4 regions of the Sporomusa intestinalis genome follow, and region 1 is predicted to be linked to each of the others. Evidence: riboswitches for the same ligand, from Rfam matches in the RefSeq annotation. Region 1 holds a riboswitch; each other region holds the start of a gene.

Region 1 (4,210 bases):
CGGGCAATGAGCTCCAGCTCCTCGCGATTAAAGACTTTACCTGTCGGGTTATTGGGCGTATTAATGATGATAGCCCTGGTTTTATCGGAAAAAGCGGCAATAAGCTCCTCCCGGTTAAAATTAAATGCCGGCGGGGTTAAGCTGACATACCGGGGTACCGCGCCGCACAGGATTACATCAGCGCCATAATTTTCATAAAACGGTTCAAATATAATGACTTCATCGCCGGGGTTAACAATTGCCAGGAGGGTGGCAATCATTCCCTCTGTGGCTCCGCAACACACGGTAAGCTGGCGTTCAGGGTCGATAACAACGCCATAGTCCCGTTCCACCTTGGCGGCAATAGCATCACGCAGGCCTTTTGTGCCCCAGGTTATGGCGTATTGATTATGATCGTCATTAACTGCCCTGACAGCAGCCTGTTTAATCGCTGCCGGCGCCGGAAAATCAGGGAACCCCTGGGCAAGATTGATCGCATTATGGGCAGCCGCAATCCGGCTCATCTCTCTAATGACTGATTCAGTAAATTGCCGGGCCTTGGCTGAAGCGTAACCGCCGCCACGAATATTGCCAATAATAGCTTCCATGCTTACGTATACCCCCTGTATTCTGTTTCCATAGTTTAGCGTTTGTTAAGTTTATGGGCGAAGTAGTCGCCACTGGACTGGACAATCTGTACCAGCGCGATCAGGATAACAACCGTTGCCAGCATGACATCCGCTCTAAAGCGTTGATAACCATAGCGGATCGCCAGGTCTCCCAAACCGCCGCCGCCAATTGCACCAGCCATGGCCGAATAACCAATCAAACTGATTACCATTAATGTCAGCCCTAGTAATATAGATGGCAGGGCTTCCGGGATAAGCACCTTCAAGATGATTTGCCGGGGCGATGCCCCCATTGACTGCGCTGCTTCGACAAGTCCGGCATCCACTTCTTTGAGGGCTGACTCTACAACCCGGCCGACAAAGGGAATGGCCGCAATGGTGAGAGGTACGATCGCCGCATTGGTGCCGATGGATGTACCAACAATAATCCTGGTAAAAGGTATAATAGCGACCATCAAAATAATAAACGGAGTTGACCTGGCAGCATTAACTATTGCCCCTAAGGCCTGGTTAAAAACCAGGTTCTCTTTTATATGGCCCTTGCCGGTAATAACCAGGATTACCCCGAGCGGGATTCCCAGCAAGGCGGAGACCAGGGCTGAAACCGCTACCATATACACTGTTTCGCCAAAAGCCTCAGCCAGCAGCATAAGCATGTCTTGTGACATATCCAATCACCTCTGTTCCTAAATCTCTGGCCTGCAGATAATGCAGCGCAGCTTGAATATCCTCCTGTTTGCCTGACAGCTCTATAACCAGCGTGCCATAAGGTATTGCCTGTAAATGGTCGATATTGCCGGAGATTATATTGACATCAACGGCAAAACGCCTGATTAGGCCGGCAATAACAGGTTCATTCGTGGCCGTCCCAAAAAAAGATAAGCGCACAACCAGGTTGCTGCCGGCAACCGGCTGGTCTGATACCATCTCGGCCAAGGCTTCCGGCAATTTATTATTTACTACGGCTTTAATAAACTCACGGGCGGTGTCTGACTGCGGCCTGGTAAATACATCAAACACCTTCCCGGTTTCCACAAGCCGGCCGGCTTCAATTACGGCCACTTGATCACAGATTGCCTTAATGACATGCATTTCATGGGTAATCAAAACAATCGTCAAGCCGAGCTTTCTATTAATATCTTTCAATAAAGCCAGAATTGACTCTGTCGTCTGCGGGTCAAGGGCTGAAGTTGCCTCATCGCATAATAGCACTTTGGGCTCACTCGCCAGGGCCCGGGCAATGCCTACCCGTTGTTTTTGCCCGCCGCTGAGCTGGGCCGGGTAAACATCTTTTTTGTCAGACAAGCCAACAAGCTCTAACAGCGGCAGTACTTTTTTTATCCGCTCCGCTTTACCGATACCGGCAATTTCCAAGGGAAAAGCTACGTTGTCGAGCACGGTGCGCGAAGACAACAGATTAAAATGCTGAAAAATCATGCCGATGCTTTTACGGGCATCGCGCAATTGCGCTTCCGACAACGCTGTCATTTCCTGGCCGGCAACAAATACCTGGCCGGCGGTAGGACGTTCCAATAGGTTTATGCAGCGGATAAGCGTGCTTTTACCGGCGCCACTTTTGCCGATAATGCCATAAATCTCGCCCTGCTTTATAGCCAAAGATACATTATCAAGGGCGATTACCGCGCCGGAATCGCCGTTATATATCTTCTGCAATCCTGTTAATGAAATCATAGTAACTGCCTCCCTTTTATGCTGTACAAATAAAAAACCTCTTCGCAGTCGAAGAGGCATAATTCAAAAACTATGCATTCTTCATCTGCCAAACCCTTACAGGTTGCAGGAATTGGCACCGTTCGCTTTGCGATGGTTGCCGCGGCTTCATTGGGCCAGTCCCTCAGCCAACTCTTGATGAAAAATACTGTATTCTTTTTTTATTCTTGAGTAATAGTAACACAGGTATATGTAACTGTCAAGAATTTTTATTGGTCAGTAAGAGTGGGTTCCCTCTTCCCTATCGCCTGGTACTACATGGGTTATATTCTTTTCCCAACAGTTGCTACATAGACAGCAAACTGGTTATCGCCATCAATGACCAGTGCCGCATTAAGCTTATCATCATCAAAAGCGGCAATGGCGCACACGCCGCAATCCACTGCGGTTGCCGCCAGGTAGAGGTTCTGGCAGACATGACCGGCATCCAGGTGTAAATACCGGTAGCCGCGCTGGCCATAGCGGTAGGTCATACGATAAGCAGCTGCCGTCCAAATAAATGTAACTGCACTTGTCTTAACAAACTTTTGCCCCAGACATGCTTCTGTAATTATTTCGGCGATATTGCCTGTGGCCTCTAGCTTGGCCAATTGGTGATCAACCGCTAAGAACCTGTATAATCCCGGTTCCAAACCAGCAACCTGATTCACTAGCAGATACGTCTCAAAGGCGTGTCTTGCCCCGGCTGAAGGTACGGTTCTGAAGGTGACCAAATGCGGTTCAATCGACTTAACCCCTTGTGTGCACCACAGCAAATAAGAAAGCTCAGATAAAGACAATGCCTTGGCTGCATAGTTACGGACACTGGTCCGATGCTGAATCGCCTGGGTTAGGGAAATATCAGCCGTCCCCGAACTGTGATCTGGCAGATCGATCACAAAGCCGGTATTACCTATATCCATTTCCACCGGCGGGTGTGGCAAGCCCCGGGCCTGATCAGAATGTGTGGCAAATTTGTACTTGGTTTTCTCCATAAACTCTTTGCCTATTTTGCTTGCCATTTGATTAACCCTCCCTCGTGTAGATTGCCGGTTTGTACCTAATAATTATTATAATATAATATGGCAAATAAAAAAAGTTTTTGCAAACAGTCAAAACTTACGGTAAATAAAAAACACCTACATTCAGTAGGTGCTTTGCAACCAGCAACTTCCTAATCTCCCGGGCCGTTTCCAGCCAAGTACCTTCGGCGTTTGTGGGCTTAACTGCTGTGTTCGGTATGGGAACAGGTGGAACCCCACAGCTATCGTCACTGGATTTTTAAGCAGAGAACCAGGTTTTTAGGAGCGATAGCGACGCGGAAACCTGCGTGAATCGCTTAGTTCCAAGCGGAGCGCGGAACCTCCTAATTCTCCTCTCTTTATTCCCTGAAAACTTCACAGAAGATAAGCATTGCGCAATAATCATCGATGTTTGCACTTCATGCAAACGAGGGTTTAAAGTCAAGTCCTCGGCCTATTAGTACCAGTCCGCTCCATGGATCACTCCACTTCCACTCCTGGCCTATCAACCTTGTCTTCTCCAAGGGGCCTTACTTCTTGCGAATGACAGACCTCATCTTAAGGCTGGTTTCACGCTTAGATGCTTTCAGCGTTTATCCTTTCCGGACGTAGCTACCCAGCTCTACCCCTGGCGGGATAACTGGTACACCATGGGTCCGTCCACTCCGGTCCTCTCGTACTAGGAGCAGTTCCCTTCAAGTCTCTTACGCCCGCGATGGATAGGGACCGAACTGTCTCACGACGTTCTGAACCCAGCTCACGTACCACTTTAATGGGCGAACAGCCCAACCCTTGGGACCTACTTCAGCCCCAGGATGTGATGAGCCGACATCGAGGTGCCAAACCTCCCCGTCGATATGGACTCTTGGG
Region 2 (4,210 bases), 1.3 Mb from region 1:
CCTTACCAATAACTGTCAAGCGTATTTTGCTTATTCCCCGGTTATGAAGGTACGGCCCGGTCCCAAAATTCCTTGGTCTGCGTTATATCCCGCGTAACGGGAATGGGTACGATTTTTTCCCGTTTATCAACAAGCGCGCCTTGTTGTGCTGTTGCATTATCATTTGACGGCAGCTTATAGCCGAATATCCATGTCAGTAACCCTTGCATGTACTTTCTCCCCTTTACCTGAATGACTGGTACCTTTACATTGATTGTAAAGGCAGCGGCCAATTAAGTAAAATATCTATTATGCATAGTTATAATTACCTGCGGTTATACAAGGGGAAAAAGCTGCGTTTATACCTCCGCCGGCAGCAGGCGGGCGCCGAGATAGGCCAGGCTGGACGCCCGGAACCGGAACCATTGCCTGATCGGCACAGCAACAGGCGCCGGCAGGGCGGCATCTATAAACCGGGTAAGTATTGGCCTGAGCAATTGAAAATCGATCAGAAATCCGTCATGGCCGTGGGGGCTGTCAAGCACCGCCAACTCGGTCCGGACGCCCACCCGGCGCAAGGTTTCCGCCAATTCTTCCTGCTGATGCGGCGGATACAGGATATCGGAACTGACCCCGACAATAAGCACCCGGGCATCGATACGGGCCAAAGCCTCCTCCTGCGTGGCGTAACCGTCGCTGATGTCGAAAAGATCCAGCGCCCGCAGCAGATAAAGATAGGAATTGGCATCAAAGCGTCTAACGATATTCGCTCCCTGGTAATCTAAATAGTTTTCAACCTCAAACTGCCCGCTCCGTGTGCGCCGGCCAAACTTATACGCCATAGACAGCTCGCTCTGATAGGTAATCATGCCCAGGGCCCGGGCCGCCGCCAGGCCTTTCTCCGGACCGGGCCCGCCATAATACTCCCCGTTGTTCCAGGCGGGATCAAGCATGACTGCCTGCCGTCCCACCCGGTTATAGGCAATGGCCTGGGGCGAGGCATAGCCTGGGGCGGCAATGACAGCAACGGCATCAATAAAGCCCGGATAGCTTACCGCCCATTCCAGAACCTGCATCCCGCCCATCGAACCGCCGATCACCAGGGCCAGGTGCTGAATCCCCAGCACCTCCAGCAGCCGCTTCTGGACCTTTACCATATCTTTAATGGTTATCTCCGGAAAACGCATGCCATAGGGTTTGCCAGTAGCCGGGTCAGGCGAGGCGGGACCTGTCGTCCCCTGACAGCCGCCAAGCACATTCGCGCAAATAATGTAAAACCGGTCGGTGTCCAGCGTCCGCCCGGGACCGATTAACGGTTCCCACCAGCCTCGCTCATCATACGGCCCGTGGGCGGCCGGATGACTGTCGCCGGTCAGCGCGTGCGCCACCAGGACGACATTGTCGCCGGCCGCAGACAGTGTGCCATAGGTTTCATACGCCACCGTAATCTCCGTTAAACAACCGCCCTGTACCAGGGTAAACGGATTTTCCGGGCTGGCAATCCGGGCCAGCTTGAGCTGCGACCGCCATTTAAAACCGGGAAAAAAGGTAACAACCATGAACTTAGCCCCCTTTTTTAATCCTGTATAAATTATATATAAAAATTAAAAACCCCCTCTCAGAGGGGGCATATTGACATATACCTAATCCCTCTCATCTCCCAGGAATATCTGATTCCTGCTGGAATTAGCACCTCTGCGTAATACGCCGGTTGCCGGGTGTCATCGGGCCAGTCCCTCGACCTCTCTGGATAAGAGTTAATATGAAATTAATGGGTTGTGATGTATAAAATGATAGCGAAGCTGAGAACATTTGTCAAGTATATCCTCTGCTTTTTTCTGCAATATAAGGAAGCATTTAACCATAAAACCAATTATAATAGACACATGACTTATCTCTGCCAATATACGCCGCCCGGCTATAATCAGAAGGAGCAATACGATGCATAGATTATTGGAGTTATACAATACCCTGCTGACTGCCTATGGCCGTCAAAACTGGTGGCCTGCCAAAACCCCTTTTGAAATGATGGTCGGCGCCATTCTGACCCAGAACACCACCTGGACCAATGTGGAAAAGGCGCTGGCCAATATAGGCGACCGGTTATCGCCAGCCTTTATTGCCGGGGTCGGGACCGGGGAACTGGCCCAGCTCATCCGTTCCAGCGGCTATTATAATCAAAAGGCGCTGAAACTTAAAGCCCTGACCCAATGGTATGAAAAGTACGGGTATACTATTGAAAAAGCGGCCGCCGGCGACGGCGATGCGCTCCGGGCTGAACTGCTGGCCGTAAACGGCATCGGCCGGGAAACAGCTGATGCCATCTTGTTATACGCCCTGAACAAACCCTTTTTTGTGATAGACACCTATACCAAACGCCTGTTGCACCGGTTTGGTTATGACCTCCCGCCCACTTATGACGGCTTGCGGCGGCAACTGGAAGCGAACCTGCCCCGGGACGTATACCTGTACGGGGAATTTCACGGCCTGATTGTGCAGCATGCCAAGCGGCACTGCAAAAAGCAGCCTGCCTGCGCGGGCTGCCCTGTTGCCGGTAGCTGCCGGCAGCGCATGTGAGTTACCCGCCGGACAAAGGGGGCTCTGGCTAAAAGTCGCCCAACCCGCTTAAAGAGCATTGCTAAGCGGGTTGGGCACCAGGAAAGTCCTTCTCCCGACAAATCAGAAGGTCATCTTATATCCCAGCATGTAATTACAGGGAGTAAAATAATAGGCGGTAGAGGAGGAGCGATAGGAAATATCATCCCTGTCAAGCAGATTGTTAACTGTCAGAAATACACTGCTGTTCTCTGTCGTGGCATAATTAACATTTAAATTGACAGCTAAATACGGCTTGGTGTCTTTGCCGCTCAATACCCGCTTCGCCATGTAGGCTGCATTTAATGCGGCATTCCATCTCTCTTGCTGGTAGGTTACGCCGCTGTTAAGCTGCCACCGTGAGTAATCGCGCTGCCACCCGGCGGAAACGCCATTGTCTATAGTTTTTGTTTTCGGATTGCCATAGCTAACGGCGTAGCGGTAACCAAACGGGCTGTCGCTTGTAATAACGCATTCCAGCTCAATGCCGGTATTTTTCAAGTTCTCATTTTTATAGGTGAATTCTTCCCGCGTGGAATTATAGGTAGCGGTAATATTATCATCAATCTCATAATGGAACAACGCAGCCCGCCACTTATGAGCACCGACATCCTTTTTCCAGCCCAGTTCATAATGCGTGCCGGTTTGGGCCTGCAAAGCCGCGCCGGCCTCTGTTTTCCATATTTGGTGCAAATCCGGCATTTTATAGGATTGTCCCACACTGGCGTACACATTTTCCGCCTCAGCTAATTTATGGATAAACTGCGCCTGGCCGCTAAAGTTTGTTTCGTTATAATCATTAGGCGCGCCCGTCGTCCAGGATTCGCGCGCGCTCAAAATTAATGTGTTCAATGCGCTGACCGGTTTTTCGTACTGCGTATAAGCGGAAAAATTGTTCCTGGTCTGCTTCGGGCTGGAATCCGGAGTATATTCTTCCCGCTTATAGGAACCGCCCAGCAGCCATTTGGCATTGCCTATATCCCAATCCTTTTGCGCTTCAAGTCCGAAGTTTCGGTTCTTCTCTTCGTCGGTGGCATGTTCGCCTGATTTAAAAGTCAACTCATCCTTCTCCCGTACCCGGTCTAGGTAATAAAACGTGGACTGGAAATGATCATCATGATAAGCTAACTGCACATTATTCCGTTTTACATCCTGCTCGGTGTCTTTTGTACTTGTGATGTAATGATAATTTGATTCAACATGGTTGAATGACAGATCCCAATTATCGTTAACCATATAGTTCAGGCTTACATTATTGTTATCCGGTCCTCGCCATTTCCTGCCGTCGCTGGCAACATGATCGCGGGTACCCCAGTCGGAATATTGATAGCCAATGCCAAGCCTGCCCGCTTGCAGGCCAAGAGTATACTCCTGCTGACCGTAATTGCCCCAGCCGGTTTTAAAGTAATTGGCGCGCGTCTTCTTAGTAATAATATTGATAACACCGCCGGTTGCCTCACTGCCGTACAAAACAGAACCGCCGCCTCTGACAATCTCGACCCGCTCGATATTTTCCACCGGTATATCGTTCAAGTCATAGGTACCGCGAATATTTAGCGGGATGCCGTTTACCAGGACCAGGGTGCCGCCGGAGTTTCCCCGCATAACAACCTTGCTGGTCATGTTGCCCATGGAT
Region 3 (4,210 bases), 1.6 Mb from region 1:
GCAAAACAGTGATACATGGGCAACACACACAGCACATTATCGGCGGCGGTAACCGGCAGCCGCTCCCGGAGCGCCCTGGCATTGGCAATCAGATTATTATGGCTCAAAACAGCCCCTTTGGGGCGTCCTGTCGTGCCGGAGGTATAGATAATGGCACAGGGGCTGTCTGCATTCAGGCCGCGGTCTGCAACCGGAGCCGCCGGCCAGTGTTCACAGGCCAGCTGCCGTTTCAAGGCCGGTATGACAAGCTGGGTAACCGTCTGCCCGTAATTTTGCCGGCTAAGTTCATTGTCAATATCCAGCTGTTCCATTGTAACCAGTGTTTTCATCCGGGCATCTTTAACAATAAAAGCAATTTCCCGGGCAGCCAGCTGAAAATTAAGCGGAACAACAACGGCGCCCAGACTGACAATAGCCATATAACAATAGACAAATTCCGGTGAATTGCGGGCGAACAAGCCAACATTCTCTCCGGGCCGGATACCTCTGGCATAAAAAACATTCCGGTATAGCTCTACCTGCTCCTGCAACCGGCCATAGGACACACTGTCGCTGCCGGTAAATGCGGTATTGTCTTTTACACCCTGAAAAATAAGATTATGAACAAACAAGGCATGCACCCCTCCAACGAATAAATAAACAAAAATGCAGCAGCAGCAAAAGGACTTTGCCGTCTCATTTTCCACAGCCGCCGCCCGCTACTAGTATACCTTAACCTGCGGTTAATTAAAATTGTCACCAAAGATAAGACTGGCTTATGTCGAGGCCACCAGGCAGGACACCGGCCAGTCTTATCTTCCAGCGCTTTACCGCTTGCATAAAACCTTTCAGCCACGGCAAACAGGCAAGTTCACGTTGCGGCCTTAACAAAATCCATTATACCAGACTGCCACAGGCAGCAACAGGCCTAAATTTCCTTTTACAGGGACAAATTTAACAACTGTTTATCTGTCAAACCAATAAAAATAGGCCTGACCGGGTATAGTCAGGCCTACTTATCCTACATGCTAAATACTGATTTTTGCCCCGAGCAGTTCAACAAAGGCTCTTAACCAGGCTGGATGGTCCGGCCAGGCCTGAGCAGTTACCAGCTTGCCGCTGACAACAACCGGCTCATTTTTCCATTCGGCGCCAGCCAGCCGGCACTCAGCGGCGCAGGCCGGATAAGAGGTTACAGTCTGGCCTGCCAGCACATTGGCCGGAGCCAAAAGCTGCGTACCATGGCAAATAGCGGCTACCGGCTTGCCGGCAGCAAAAAAGTCCTGTACCAGTTTGACAGCTTCGTCATACAGCCGGATGTATTCGGGCGCACGTCCGCCGGGAACGACCAGGCCGGCATAGTCGTCTGCCCTGGCATCTTTAGCGGCGATGTCCACAGCGATGCGATGGCCGGTTAGTTCAATATAGGTGTCTAAGCCGGTAAAATCATGAACAACAAGCTGCACCATATCGCCGGCCTTTTTGTTGGGTACGGCGACATCAACGTGGTAACCCAGCATCTGCAGCGCCTGCTGCGGTACTTTTACCTCATAATCCTCAGCACAATCCCCGGTAAGTAACAGAATTTTTTTAGCCATTGTATAACCTCCTTATTTCGCAATATGGTTATATATTCTATAAAACCCTGTTTTTCCCTGCTGGCTATTTACCCTGCCACCCCGCCTGGCCAGCCGGGAATATAATTGCCAGCACTGTCATATTTGGCTGCACCGCTAAAAAAGCAATGTGCCGGCAAGGCTGCCGCTTAGATCAATATAATTGCCCATCATTGTTTATCTAAATAAAAAAGGCTAAAGAAGCTCCTGCCAGGGAAGTTCTTTAGCCTTTGATCAGCCAATAAGGCATTTATATAAGTGATATTTGTAATAGTAGCGCAACACCTATGTTGTGTCAGGTAAGCCAGTCAGGCCTGTTGCCGGCAAACGGCACAGCTTTGTCTTTTCCCCTGCCCGTAGCAGGTAAACTGTCTGGCTAAGGCCTTGCAGGCGGCACTTAGGTGCCTGGGGGCAATTAAACCTTCAATTAAGCCATACGACTCAGCCAGCCGCAACAGAGGGACATTAGCCCGGGCCAGTATGTCCGTCACCGTGATAATGGTGTTCAGCAAGGGCTGCCCGCACCGGCCCCGCACCGACAGTTTTACGCAGTCAGTAACCAAATCAGGCGGCACGGTGATGCCAGCAAGCGCTGCTGCTGCTACAGGCGCCAGTCCGGTCTTTACAGCAAAACTAAGCTGACAGGGCTGTACTGAGACCATATCGACAGCGATGCCGGCCGCTTCCAAAGCGGAAAAAACAGCGGTGGCACCGGCCTGGTTTAAACTGCTAATCCGTATAAAAACCACAGACTTGTCATAGGTAAAGCTAATGTCCCGGTCTTCCCCGGCAATATCAGTATCAGTTTCTAAGCCGTAGCGGTGGCAGAGACCAAGCTGTTTAAGTGTGTTAATCATAAAAAACCCCTTTCCGAGGAAAGGGGCAACTGTTTACACACTTTCCTCCTATCTGCCAGGATAACTCCTGTTGGAATTAGCACCACTGCAGAAACTGCCGGTTGCCGGGCGTCATCGGGCCAGTCCCTCGACCACTCTAGATAAGAGCCCTATTGAATTCCAGACAATTTTACCATGAGAAAATAGCAACTGTCAATACATCAGCCCAGCCAGCACCAGTTAATAAACAGCGCCGTACAGAGGACCAGGCCGGCGGACTGCAGCCAGAGCAAGCCAAAAAACCACCTGGTTGGCAGCCTGGCCAAAAATAAATAAAGGGGAAATATGACAAGCACAAAACGGGCCATGCTGTACAGCGGATAAATCGGCGAGGTGGAGAACAAAGGCGGTAAAAACCACAGCCATCCTGTAAGTACGTACTTTGCGGGCAGCCTGTATCCAGGCACGGCTGTCGCAAATACCAGGGCCATACAAGTCAGCGCGGTCAATACCGCATCAAGATAAATGCCGGCCTCGACCAGGGGAACGCCGGCCTGGATCAAGGCAAAATTATTCCAAAAACTATCCCAGGGAAAGCCAAACTGCCGCCCCCAGGCTTGCTGGGAATGGATAAAAGCCAGCGGATTGCCGAACAGCCTGTTATTATAGGCGCAAAAAGCCCCGAATGCCACCACCGGCAAACAGGCCGACAGCATCGACGGTTCCCATTTGCGTTTAATATAATAATGCTTGACGAATTCATATACTAAAACACCAGCCAGCAATACCCCCAGATTACGGGTCAGGGCCGCCAGCGCGGCAAATAAACCGGCCCGCCACCACCTGTTGGTCCGCAGGCAGTACAAACAGGCCAGGGAGCAAACAATAAATACCGGTTCGGTATAAACACTGTTTAAGAAAAAAGAAGTTGGCAAGGTGGCATAGGCCAGCAGTGCCCGCTGGGTTTCCCTGGCCGTAAAATCGAGTAAAAATAATTTAGCCATCACAAAGTAACTGATCAATGTAAACAGGTTGCACACAACAAAGCCGGCCGTCACATAACCGAGACCGATGCCGGCCACGGCTTTGATCAGCAGGCTGGTGAACGGAAAGAAAACAATATTTTGAATATTGTACCCATGCTCGGCAATATAGGTATACCAATGAGCATCCCACTTAATAAAGTTTCCGATGAACGGCAGTGTTTGCCCGGCACCGGGGTTAAGAAAACCGGCTGCTTCCCGGCCGGGTACCAGGTCGGTGAACAGCAGCGCGGTTAATACTAACAGGGTGTGAAGACCATAGGTTAGGATAACTATTCGTAAGGCGGCAGCATCGCTGCCGCCGGCAGGGCTAACCGCCCTGGAAAAAGAATGAGCCCGTATATTTCCGTGTGGCAAACGACCGGTACCTCCAGTGAAACTGCAGAGTGTCTCCAGGTAATTTGTACGATTTTAAGGCTGACTATACACAGACATATTCAATGCCTGTACACAATAGCCCCCGCCGCTTTGCACCAGCCTGTTTAAACAGCCATAATCCTGGCCGATCAGAAAACTGTTGGCAATCGGGATCCCCAGAACAAAGCAAAACAGCAGGCGGTTAATGCCGGCATGCCCCACTATCAGAATATTCCCTTCACTGGCGGCCAAGATATCGGCAAAAGCGGCAACCACCCGGGCCTGGCCCTCGCGGAAACTCTCCCCGCCCGGCACCCGGTAATCGGCGAGATTCTGCCCCCGGCGCAGATACTCTTCCGGGTAGGTCTGCTGAATTTCC
Region 4 (4,210 bases), 2.1 Mb from region 1:
CCTCAATCGCGGCGGCAAGCCGCCCTTGCGCCCAGGCAATATATACCTCCTGCGCCGGCAGGCTGGCACTGATGCCCTGCCGCTCCATCGCCAGCAGCACCCGTTCAATGCCCAGCGCAAAGCCGGTGGCCGGACTGTCAACACCAAAGGCCGCCAGCAGCCTGTCATACCGGCCGCCGCCGCACAGGGGGAAGCCCAGGCCTGGTGTATAGCCTTCCAATACCATGCCTGTATAGTAATCGAAGTCACGAATAATCCCTAAGTCAAAATTAACATACCGGTCCACACCATAGCCGGCCAGCAGCCTGCGGATATCAGCCAGATTAGCCAGAGCCTGCCGGCTCAGGTCATTGTTTACCAGCCGGTAGGCCTTGCTAAGCATCTCCTCCTGGCCATGGAGCAAAGGAATTTGCTGCAGCAAAGCCTGCGCTCCCGGCGATAAGCCGCTAGTTGCCAGGATCTCACCCAGCCCTACTAAATCCCGGGCGACCATAGCGCCCTTGACCTGCTGCTGACATTGCGGTGTTAACCCGCTCTCGGCCATCAGGCCATTGATAAAATCCACCTGGCCTAAGCTGATTTGAAAATTAGCCAGACCGGACTCCAGCATGGTTTCCACGGCCAGCGCCACCACCTCGGCATCGGCCGCCGGCCCGGGCGCGCCTAACAGTTCAACCCCGGCCTGATAAAACTCGCACTGCCGGCCGGCCTGAGCCTGTTCGTGACGGAATACATTGGTCAGATAAAACAGCCGCAGCGGCAGCGCCCCTCCCTTCAGCCTGGTCGCGGCCACGCGGGCAATCGGCGTAGTCATATCCGGTTTAAGCACTAAAATACGGTTGTTGTTGTCGAAAAACTTAAATACCTGCTGATGCATATCACTGCCGGTACCCACGGTGAGGGTTTCAATGTATTCGAACGTTGGGGTGACCACCTCATCATAACCCCAGCGGGAAAACAGTTCCGCCAGTGAGCCTTCGACCAGCCGCTTCTGCCTGGCTTCCCGCCGCAGCAGATCCCGTGTACCATAAGGAATTTGCGGTACAAACTGATTTTTGTTCATTATCCCCACTCCATTTTTTAGTCAGCCTTTTTTCCTTCTAAATGATCCAGTACCGCTTTGTATCCGTCGGCACCGTAATACAGGCAGCGCTTTACCCGGCTGATTGTCGCCGTACTGGCGCCGGTCGACGCTACAATATCATCATAAATGACCCCTGCTTTTAATAAGCGCGCCACTTCCAGCCGCTGGGCCATGGCTTTGATCTCGCCGATTGTACAAACATCCTCAAAAAACTGATAACATTCCTCTTCATTTTGCAGCGACAAAATACCCCTGAACAACTGATCTGTCAGTTCATCTTTCAATTTGGGATTTACCGGCATGCTATGCGCCTCCCTGTAAATGACTTGCTATTGCTATGATTAGTTCGCTGTTAACCTGGATTTTCCTTCTTTAATCCTTTTTATCTTTATTTAATTAAAATGGGCTATATAGTAATAAACTTTGTCTTCTTCACGTAAATAATACATCAATAATCCTGTTGACAGATACATTTTGCCATGGTATCATAAATTTTGTAAATTAAATATACTCATCAAGAGCTGGCTGAGGGAATGGCCCTATGACGCCGCGGCAACCATCGCGCATGCGAACGGTGCCAATTCCACCAGGATTAACTCCTGACAGATGAAGAACTGGACAACAAGCCTCTTCACACTGTCGGAGAGGCTTTAATTATTGGCCACGGAGGAGGGAGGACCGCAACCACTTTGTCTGCTGTCAACAACCATATTATATTTTTATCCAGGAGGAATCATGTATGAAAAGAATAACCTTATTATTGCTTACAGCCTTATTGGCCTTAGCTACCTTCATCAGCGGCTGCGGCGGCAAAGAAACCCCGGCGCCGGCAGCTGCGGAAAAAACGACGGTTAAGGTTGGCGCTACCGCCGTACCCCATGCCGAGATTCTCAATGTAGTCAAACCTGCTTTGGAAAAAGACGGGATTAATCTGGTTATCGTGGAAATGAGCGATTATGTCCGTCCGAATATCGCCGTGGCCGAGAAAGAACTGGACGCGAATTTCTTCCAGCATATTCCCTACCTGACTAAATTCAGCAGCGAGCGTAAACTGGATCTTACCTACACCGCGGCCGTACATATCGAGCCCATGGGCATCTACTCCAAAAAAATCAAAAGTCTGAATGAGCTGCAAAGCGGCACCCAGGTTGCCATTCCTAACGACCCTACCAACGGCGGCCGGGCGTTAGCCCTGTTAGAAAAAGCCGGTATTATTAAACTGAAAGACGGCGTTGGGATTAATGCCACGGTAAAAGACATAGCGGACAACCCCAAAAACGTTAAAATCCGCGAACTGGAAGCCCCGCAGCTGCCGCGCGCCCTGGACGACGTTGCGCTAGCGGTTATCAACACCAATTACGCCCTGGAAGCACAGCTTGTCCCGGCCAAAGATGCGCTCTTTATTGAACAGAAGGACTCTCCTTATGTCAACATTCTGGCCATCCGCAAAGGGGATGAAACCCGCCCGGAAATTCAAAAGCTGACCAAAGCCCTGACCTCGGAAGAAGTAAAAAAATTCATCAACGACAAGTACCAGGGAGCCATTGTCCCGGCCTTCTAAATTATCAACAATACAGGTAAGGCTTGAACCCTTTCGCCCAGAAAGAGGTTCAAGCCTTTTTTCACGCAACCAGGCGTCTTTACACTCAGCGTTTCACAACACCATAGAGAAAAATGTCGGCAATATTGTTGGCATTCGCTTCAATCGAATCGGCCCGGGCATCGACAAAGCCCTGAAAAACCATCATTACAATGACACTAAACAGCCCGTGGGCCGCTTTATGCACATCACACCGGCGGATAGCCCCCTGCTCAATACCAGCCTGCAAAACCGTCTCCAGCACCCCAATGGTATGGCCAAACCGTTCGCGGTATTTTTCGCGCTGGGCCGCAGTAAAGTTTGATGCTTCCTCATGGCCCAGGCCGCGCATCTCGTGCATCAGTACCCGCCATAAATCAGCATTAGCGACATAAAATTCTAAAAAAACCTTAATTACTTTCTTTATTTTGATTAGCGGCAATTCATCAAGACCGGCCAGCCGGTTAAGCTCAGCTTCAAATTTGGCGCTGCGCTCTTTGACCAGGGTATAAAACAGCTGCTCCTTACTGGCAAAATAATTATATACCGTGCCTTTGCCGGTATCGGCCATGGCAATAATCTCATCGACAGTGGCCCGGTGATACCCCTTGCGGGAAAAAACAGTATAAGCGGCATCGAGTATTTGCTGTCGTTTCATATGGTTCCTCCTGTCACCCTGCCCACGTTAGCCTGGAAATGATCAGCGCCACCATGCCGATGGCCATCGCTAGTTTGAAGATAAGCCCCAATGCCTGACCGACCACAATACTTTTTGCCACTCGCCCGGCCTTTTCCGAGTTGCCTGTGGCAGCGTATTCCGCCAGATAGCCGGCGGCAAAAGAACCGCCCACGGCTCCGGCGATAGACCCCAGGCCCGGCATGATCCCGGTACCAAGAATCCCGCCGGCGATACCGCCGATAAATGCGGCCAGAACCGCCCTATTTGAGGCATTTTCCTTTTTTGCCCCTAACGCGCCGGCGACAAACTCAACCAGTTCCCCGGCCAGCACAGCGCCAAACAGAATAAGCAGGACCGTATGATTCATATAGACAAAGGATTCCAGATAACCATAGCCCAGGGCAATGAAAAAAATCAGCCAATTCCCGGGTAAGCCGATAACCGTTAAGCCAATGCCGATAACAGTCACAACAAGGACCAGTAAATTGATGGCTATTAAACCAGCATCCAAAGTATGCACTCCTTCTGCGCGCTGCCTTTACTTCCGGTTCAACGCCCGGTGGGCAATGTCTCTACGATACTGCATGCCGGCAAACTGTATCGCCGGCACCGCCTGGTAGACCTTAGCCACCGCGGCCTGAATGTCAGGGGCAACCGCAGTCACACCCAGCACCCGGCCGCCATTAGTCACAATCCGGCCATCCTGGCAGCCTGTCCCGGCATGAAAAACCAGGGCCCCCTGCGCCTCAGCCTGTTCGAGCCCGCTGATAGGATCGCCTTTGGCATAGCTGCCGGGATACCCGTCAGCGGCCAGTACCACACACACGGCGGCTTGGTTTGCCCATTCAAGGGTGATGTCTGCCAGCCG

Evidence for each region. Region 1 has a riboswitch for S-adenosylmethionine ahead of ACZ481_RS00795 (methionine ABC transporter ATP-binding protein). Riboswitches for the same ligand answer to the same signal wherever they lie in the genome.
Region 2: another riboswitch for S-adenosylmethionine. It lies ahead of metX (homoserine O-acetyltransferase MetX); the one in region 1 lies ahead of ACZ481_RS00795 (methionine ABC transporter ATP-binding protein).
Region 3: another riboswitch for S-adenosylmethionine. It lies ahead of ACZ481_RS08015 (hypothetical protein); the one in region 1 lies ahead of ACZ481_RS00795 (methionine ABC transporter ATP-binding protein).
Region 4: another riboswitch for S-adenosylmethionine. It lies ahead of ACZ481_RS17165 (MetQ/NlpA family ABC transporter substrate-binding protein); the one in region 1 lies ahead of ACZ481_RS00795 (methionine ABC transporter ATP-binding protein).

What each region holds. Positions count from the first base shown of each region.
Region 1 is NZ_AP042390.1:154,103-158,312, reverse strand. Features, by position in the region: gene ACZ481_RS00805 (pyridoxal phosphate-dependent aminotransferase) at 1-587, opposite strand, end outside; gene ACZ481_RS00800 (methionine ABC transporter permease) at 623-1,276, opposite strand; gene ACZ481_RS00795 (methionine ABC transporter ATP-binding protein) at 1,245-2,300, opposite strand; SAM riboswitch class I at 2,379-2,484, opposite strand; gene ACZ481_RS00790 (SagB/ThcOx family dehydrogenase) at 2,603-3,340, opposite strand; rRNA gene rrf (5S ribosomal RNA) at 3,480-3,596, opposite strand; rRNA gene ACZ481_RS00780 (23S ribosomal RNA) at 3,778-4,210, opposite strand, start outside.
Region 2 is NZ_AP042390.1:1,404,561-1,408,770, reverse strand. Features, by position in the region: gene ACZ481_RS06395 (hypothetical protein) at 42-209, opposite strand; gene metX (homoserine O-acetyltransferase MetX) at 339-1,538, opposite strand; SAM riboswitch class I at 1,630-1,736, opposite strand; gene ACZ481_RS06385 (hypothetical protein) at 1,921-2,556, shown strand; gene ACZ481_RS06380 (TonB-dependent receptor plug domain-containing protein) at 2,659-4,210, opposite strand, start outside.
Region 3 is NZ_AP042390.1:1,777,770-1,781,979, reverse strand. Features, by position in the region: gene ACZ481_RS08025 (class I adenylate-forming enzyme family protein) at 1-611, opposite strand, end outside; gene ACZ481_RS08020 (DJ-1/PfpI family protein) at 1,008-1,577, opposite strand; gene ACZ481_RS08015 (hypothetical protein) at 1,904-2,452, opposite strand; SAM riboswitch class I at 2,498-2,599, opposite strand; gene ACZ481_RS08010 (mannosyltransferase family protein) at 2,653-3,831, opposite strand; gene ACZ481_RS08005 (histidine phosphatase family protein) at 3,886-4,210, opposite strand, start outside.
Region 4 is NZ_AP042390.1:3,633,743-3,637,952, forward strand. Features, by position in the region: gene hisZ (ATP phosphoribosyltransferase regulatory subunit) at 1-1,063, opposite strand, end outside; gene ACZ481_RS17160 (YerC/YecD family TrpR-related protein) at 1,081-1,386, opposite strand; SAM riboswitch class I at 1,593-1,697, shown strand; gene ACZ481_RS17165 (MetQ/NlpA family ABC transporter substrate-binding protein) at 1,824-2,645, shown strand; gene ACZ481_RS17170 (TetR/AcrR family transcriptional regulator) at 2,731-3,321, opposite strand; gene ACZ481_RS17175 (DUF456 domain-containing protein) at 3,335-3,853, opposite strand; gene purD (phosphoribosylamine--glycine ligase) at 3,881-4,210, opposite strand, start outside.